Regions from separate parts of the Dietzia sp. ANT_WB102 genome, predicted to be linked through region 2. Evidence: riboswitches for the same ligand, from Rfam matches in the RefSeq annotation. Region 2 holds a riboswitch; the other holds the start of a gene.
The links. Region 2 has a riboswitch for cobalamin ahead of FQ137_RS03430 (VWA domain-containing protein). Riboswitches for the same ligand answer to the same signal wherever they lie in the genome.

Region 1 (3,242 bases), 110 kb from region 2:
CACCGGTCGACGTCAACGCCGACGGGGGCCTGCCGTCGCCCGAGGCCGTCCACCTGGTGACCGAGGCCGAACGGCTCGCCTACGCCGATCGCGACGTCTACATCGCCGACCCCCGCTTCGTGCCGCCTCCCCTCGGTTCTCCCCTGACCCTGCTGCGGCCGGGCTACCTGGCCGGGCGGGCCGAACTCATCGACCCCGACCGCTCCATGGGCGAGGCCGAACCAGGTGACTTCGCGTTTGACTCCCGCGGCGTGTTCACCGGGCCCGAGCACGGCACCAGCCACATCAGCATCGTCGACGCCAATGGCGACGCCGCCGCGCTCACCACCACGGTGGAGTCTGCATTCGGCTCCTTCCAGATGGTCGACGGTTTCCTGCTCAACAACCAACTCACCGACTTCGCCGCCGAACCGCGCGACGAGGCAGGAGAACTGCAGGCCAACCGGGTCCAACCCGGCAAGCGGCCGCGCTCGTCCATGGCGCCGACGCTGGTCTTCGACGGGTCGCCCCTCAACCGTGGCGAACTGCGGGCCGTGGTGGGCTCGCCCGGCGGGTCGCGGATCATCCAGTTCGTGGTCAAGACGCTCGTCGGAATGTTCGACTGGGGGCTGGACCCGCAGCAGGCCGTGGGCGCTCCGTCCTTCGGGGCGTCGAACTCTCCCGAGACCGCGGTGGGCGGCGAGCACCCTGCCGTGGCCGGTGACGCCGCCGCGCTGACGGGCCGCCTGACCGAACTCGGTCACAAGGTCTCCACCGAGGACCAGTCCTCCGGACTCTCAGCGATCCTGCGTCAGAGCGACGGCACCCTCGTGGGCGGCGCTGATCCGCGGCGCGAGGGGGTGGTCCTGGGCGGGTGAGGCTCAGACCGGGGGCACGGGGCCCGGCGGACGGTTCCGCTGCGGGCCCGCCGCTCGGCTACCCTCAGGTGGTCCGGCTCCCGCGCCGGACACCCGTGGTACGCGGTGGAAGTCGGTGAGAATCCGGCGCTGTCCCGCAACTGTGATCCCACCTCGAGCGGGCAAGCCAGGTCGGCCGGTACTGCGGCGCCGTACGAACTGACCTCGGACGAAGGACGGTTGCGTGCCGCGGCGTCCACGTCGCAGCCGAGCTGCTTTCGTCCTCCGACTCCCGGAGGATGTCATGCACACCCCACGAACCCGCCGGCCCCGAACCCGCGCCATGCTCACCGCCGCCCTGACCACCGTCGCGCTGATCGCCTCGGCGTGCAGTGGCACTGCCGACGATGACGCAGCCCCGGCGGACCAGACCACCGCGGCGGCCGGAGAGCCTCAGGCGATCGTCTCGCTCGCCCCCACCACCACCGAGATGCTCTACGCCGTCGGCGCCGGGGAGCAGGTCGTGGCGGTCGACGAGCGCTCCGACTACCCGGAGGAAGCCCCGGTCACCGAACTGTCCGGCTACACGCCCAACCTTGAGGCGATCCTGGGATACGCACCTGACCTCGTGGTGCTCTCCGACGACAGCGGCGACATCGTGGACGGGCTCGAACGCTCCGGCGTCGAGGTGCTGCAGCTGCCGGCCGCACAGACCCTCGACGACACCTACGCGCAGCTCGAGCAGGTCGGCGCCGCCACCGGTCACATCGGCGAGGCCGCCGAACTCGTCTCGCGGATGCGAGGGGAGATCGACGACATCGTCGCGTCGGTTCCCGAGCGCGAGACCCCACTGTCGTACTTCCACGAGCTCGACGACACCTACTACACCGTCACCGACGCCACCTACATCGGCGAGGTGTACTCCCTGCTGGGGCTGACCTCCATCGCCACCGGGGACGACACCTACCCCCAGCTGTCCGAGGAGCTCATCCTCGAGGCCGACCCCGACGTCGTGTTCCTCGCCGACGGCCAGTGCTGCGGCGTCACCCCCGAGACCGTCGCCCAGCGTCCGGGCTGGGACGGACTGACAGCCGTCCGAGAAGATCGCGTCCACATGGTCGACGAGGACCTGTCCAGCCGGTGGGGCCCGCGCGTCGTGGACTTCATGCGCGAAGTCGCCGCGATCGTCGGGCAGATCCCCGTGAACCAGCCCGCCCCGTGACCCGCCCGTCGCCTCGCCACGCCCTGGTGCTGGGCGGGGCGACGCTGCTGCTGGCGGTGGCCGTCCTGCTGGGCACGCTCATCGGCCCGGCCGGGCTCACCCCGGGCGGCGTGGTGCTCGAGTTGGTCGACCGGTTACCACTGGTCGACGTGGACTCCGGGTTCACCGCCCGCCAGCAGGTCATCCTGTGGGAGATCCGTATCCCGCGCGTGGTGCTCGGCGCGATCGTCGGCGCGATGTTGGCGATCGCCGGCGCCACCTACCAGGGCGTGTTCCGCAACCCGCTCGCCGACCCGTACCTGCTGGGCGTGTCCAGCGGGGCGGGGCTGGGCGCGACCCTGGCCATCGTCGTGGGCGGCGCGATGGGATCGGCGATGGTGCCGCCCGCTGCCTTCGCCGGCGGCATGATCGCGGTACTGGCCACCTACACCTTGGGCCGCAGCGTCGGCGGCGGGCGCAGCGAGGTCGTCATCATTCTCGCCGGCGTCGCGGTGGCGGCGTTCGCCAGCGCTGTCCAGACGTTCTTTATGCAACGTCATGACGACACGCTGCGGCAGGTGTACTCGTGGATGCTCGGTCGAGTCTCGACCAGCGGCTGGACCGACGTGCGGACGGTGCTGCCCTATGTGATCGTGTCAGTGGCGGTGATGGCCCTGTTTCGGCGCACCCTCGACGTCATGGCGGTCGGTGACGCGGAGGCCGCGACCCTCGGGATCGCCCCGGCACGAGTGCGGCTGGTGCTCATCAGCGTGGCCACGCTCGGCACGGCAGCGGTGGTCTCGGTGTCCGGCCTCATCGGGTTCGTGGGCATCGTCATCCCCCACGCCGTGCGCATGCTCATCGGGCCGGGCCACCGGCTGCTGCTGCCGGTGTCGCTACTCACCGGAGCGGCCTTCCTCATCCTGGCTGACGTCGTCGCCCGCACCGCGACGAGCCCGGCCGAGTTGCCCATTGGCGTGGTCACCGCGGCGATCGGCGCTCCGTTCTTCCTCATCGTCCTGCGTCGCAGCCGGGGGCACATATGACCACCACCCCGCGGTCGCCCTACGCCCTGACCTGCCGCGACCTCCACGTCACGCGGGACCGCACGGCCATCCTCCACGGCATCGACCTGAGCGTCGACGCCGGATCCTGGGTGTCGTTGGTGGGCCCCAACGGCTCGGGCAAGACGACGCTGCTGTTCG
Region 2 (3,242 bases):
AAGGTCACCAAGCCCACCTTGTCGCGCCGGCGGTAGGCGTCCAGTAGGAGGGAGAGGATTGCCGTCTTGACCTGCTCCATGCGGGTGCGCGCGGCCATGGAGCCCGAGGCGTCCACGCAGAACAGCACGAGGTTGGACTCGCGGCCCTCCCGGACCGCCGAGCGCAGGTCGCGGGACGTCAGACGCAATCGACCACCGCCCGGGCCGCCAGCCGGGCCACCGTCACGCCCGCGCGCCGACTGCCACGGCGCCGCCGCGCGGATGGTGGCGGGCAGGTGCACGTCGGAGCCGGTGAACCCGCCCGCGCCAGTGCGCCGACCGCTGCTCGTGACGGCCCGAGACCGGCGCCCCGAGACGCCCTGGCCGGTCCCGGCGACGGTGAGCAGGCGCGTGCGGTACGGCGCCGAGGCCGCCACGACCGTGCCGGGTGCGCTGTCGTCGCCGGCGTTCGCGGTCTGGGAGCCCGGTTCGGCCGTCGCGCTACCAGCGTCGTCGGCCGGGGTGTCGTCCTGCGGGTCCTCGTCGGCGTCGCCCGCATCGGTGCTGTCGGCCGTGTCGGCACGGTCCGGCTGCCCCGAATCCCCCTGCGCTGGGTGCTCCGCCGAGACCCCATCGGGAGTGCCCGCGGTGGCCGGAGCGTCCTCGTCGGCGGGGGTGTTGTCGGCCGCAGCGGCGTCTGCGGCGCTCGACTCGTCCGCACCCTCCGAGAGGTCGGCGTCGTCGGCCGGCCGAGTCTCGTCCCGGGGGTCGGGGTCGGGGTCGTCGTCGTCCCCCAAGAGCCGGTCGAGCAGCTCCTCATCGAGCCCCGGGGCGTCGAAGGGGGCCCGGCGGCGACGGTGCGGCAGCGCCATGCGGGCGGCGGCGCGGATGTCCTCGCGCGTGATGCGGACGCGGCCCTGCCAGGCGGCGTGGGCGGCGGCCGTGCGGGCGGTGACGATGTCGGCGCGCATGCCGTCCACGTCGAAACCCGCGCACACCGTCGCGATCTTCGTCAGCGCCCACGGCGTGAGCTCCACGAGGTCGATGAGCTCGCGGGCGGTGAGAATCCGCTCCCGCAGCGCGCGCTCGTCGGCGGCGAACGCGGCGATGAACGCGGCGGGGTCGGACTCGTAGGCGACCCGGCGGCGGATCACCTCGGCCCGCAGCTCGGGATCGCGCGGCGCGGCCACCTCGACGGTCAGCCCGAACCGGTCGAGCAGCTGCGGCCGCAACTCGCCCTCCTCCGGGTTCATCGTGCCCACCAGCACGAACCGTGCGGCGTGCTCGACCGAGACGCCGTCGCGTTCGACGGTGACCCGGCCCATGGCGGCGGCGTCGAGGAGCTGGTCCACCACGTGGTCGTGCAGAAGGTTGACCTCGTCGACGTAGAGGATTCCGCGGTGCGCCCGCGCCAGGAGGCCGGGTTCGAACGCCGTGACGCCCTCGCTGAGCGCTTTCTCCAGGTGCAGAGATCCGGCGATCCGGTCCTCCGACGCCCCGATGGGGAGCTCGACCAGGCGAACCGGCCGACTCTCGACGGGTGCGTCGTGGGGAATCGGGCCGTCCGGGGTCTCGGTACCGCGGTCGTCCGGCGCGGACGAGAATCGATCGCCGGACACGACCTCGATCGGCGGGAGGATCCCGGCGAGGGCGCGGACCATCGTGGACTTGGCGGTGCCCTTCTCGCCGCGGATGAGGACACCACCCACCGACGGCGATACCGCGGTGAGGGTCAGGGCCAGCGCCATGTCGTCGGAACCGACGACAGCGCTGAACGGGTATTGCAGTGGCATGGGGGCTCCCGCTCTCGTCTGCCAGGCTGGTCAGCGCGAGGCCGGTCTCCGGACTTCCCGGCTCGACCGACGCTCAGGCGTCGGAAGGCTCGGGTTACCGTAGCGGGCCCTGTGCCGGATTCTCACCGGCTTCCCAGATTCTCCCCGCCGACCGCGTATGGCGGCCGTGGGGCACCTCGTGCTGTGGGGGTGTTCGGTTGTGTTGAGCTCGAGGTTATCCCAGCGTCCTGTCGGCTGGGACGTCCGGGCTCGGCGGTAGTGTTCCGCGTCATGAACGCACGGGTGGTGGTCGTCGGCATCGGCGGCGACGGGTGGGCGGGGCTCGACGAGCCCCGCCGTCGCGCTGTCCTCGGCGCCGACGTGCTGCTCGGCGGGGAGCGGCATCTGGGGATGGTGCCGGGCGACGTGACGGCCGAGCGGACGCAGTGGCCCCGGCCGCTGCGGCCCGGGTTGCCCGCACTGCTCGAGCGGTACGCCGGACGCCGGATCGTCGCGCTGGCCTCGGGCGATCCCCTGGTCGCCGGGGTGGCCACCACCCTCATCGACCTGCTCGGCGCGGACGCGGTGGAGGTGCTCCCGGCGGTCTCGTCAGTCGCGCTGGCGCGCGCCCGGATGCGGTGGCCGGCCGAGACCGTCGCGGTGGTGCGCGACCACCGTGCGCTGGTGCGGGAGCTCGCGCCGGGGCGGCGGCTGCTCGTACTCTCTGCCGACCAGCACACCCCGGGGTACGTCGCGGCAATGCTGACCGGAGCCGGCTTCGGTGGGAGCACGCTGACCGTGCTCTCGGATCTAGGCAGCTCCGCCGAGGCGCGCTCCGATTGCGCGGCGAGCGACTGGGAGACCGGCCGCGAGGCGCCTGCGCTGCACGTCCTGGCCGTCGAGTGCGTGGCTGACGCAGCCGCCCGTCCGCTCGGGTGGGCGCCCGGGCTCCCCGACGACGCTTTCGCCAGCGACGGCCAGCTCACCCGCCGTGATCTGCGGGCCTCGGCGCTGTCCCGCCTCGCGCCTGCTCCGGGGCAGCTCTTGTGGGACGTGGGCGCCGGCGCCGGCTCGGTGGGCATCGAGTGGATGCGCGCCCACCCGTCGTGCCGCACCATCGCCGTCGAAGCCGATCCCGACCGGGCGGCGCGCGTCGAGCGCAACGCCGCCGCCCTCGGCGTGCCTTCGCTGGTCGTCGTCCACGGCCGGGTGCCCCAGGCTCTCGACGGTCTTCCCCGGCCCGACGCCGTGTTCATCGGCGGGGGCGGCACCGCACCCGGCCTGCTGGAACAGTGCTGGGACGCGCTTCGACCGGGCGGCCGGCTGGTCGCACACGCGGTGACCCTTGAGACCGAGCGGGCTGTCATCGACGCCCGGGCCGACTTCGGCGGCGAACTCACCCGTCTGCAGGTCGAGCACGCCGACTCGATCGGCAGATTCACCGGATGGGCCCCGGCGCGGGCCGTCGTGCAGTGGGCGGCCGTCAAGCCC

Region 1: it holds a riboswitch for cobalamin, as region 2 does, so the genes downstream of both, FQ137_RS03925 (ABC transporter substrate-binding protein) here and FQ137_RS03430 (VWA domain-containing protein) in region 2, are expected to answer to the same signal.

The regions. Positions count from the first base shown of each region.
Region 1 covers NZ_VOBA01000001.1:866,392-869,633, reverse strand. Annotated here, with positions in the region: gene ggt (gamma-glutamyltransferase) at 1-857, shown strand, start outside; cobalamin riboswitch at 916-1,051, shown strand; gene FQ137_RS03925 (ABC transporter substrate-binding protein) at 1,141-2,058, shown strand; gene FQ137_RS03920 (iron ABC transporter permease) at 2,055-3,083, shown strand; gene FQ137_RS03915 (ABC transporter ATP-binding protein) at 3,080-3,242, shown strand, end outside.
Region 2 covers NZ_VOBA01000001.1:760,856-764,097, forward strand. Annotated here, with positions in the region: gene FQ137_RS03430 (VWA domain-containing protein) at 1-1,772, opposite strand, end outside; cobalamin riboswitch at 1,794-1,966, opposite strand; gene cbiT (precorrin-6Y C5,15-methyltransferase (decarboxylating) subunit CbiT) at 2,043-3,242, shown strand, end outside.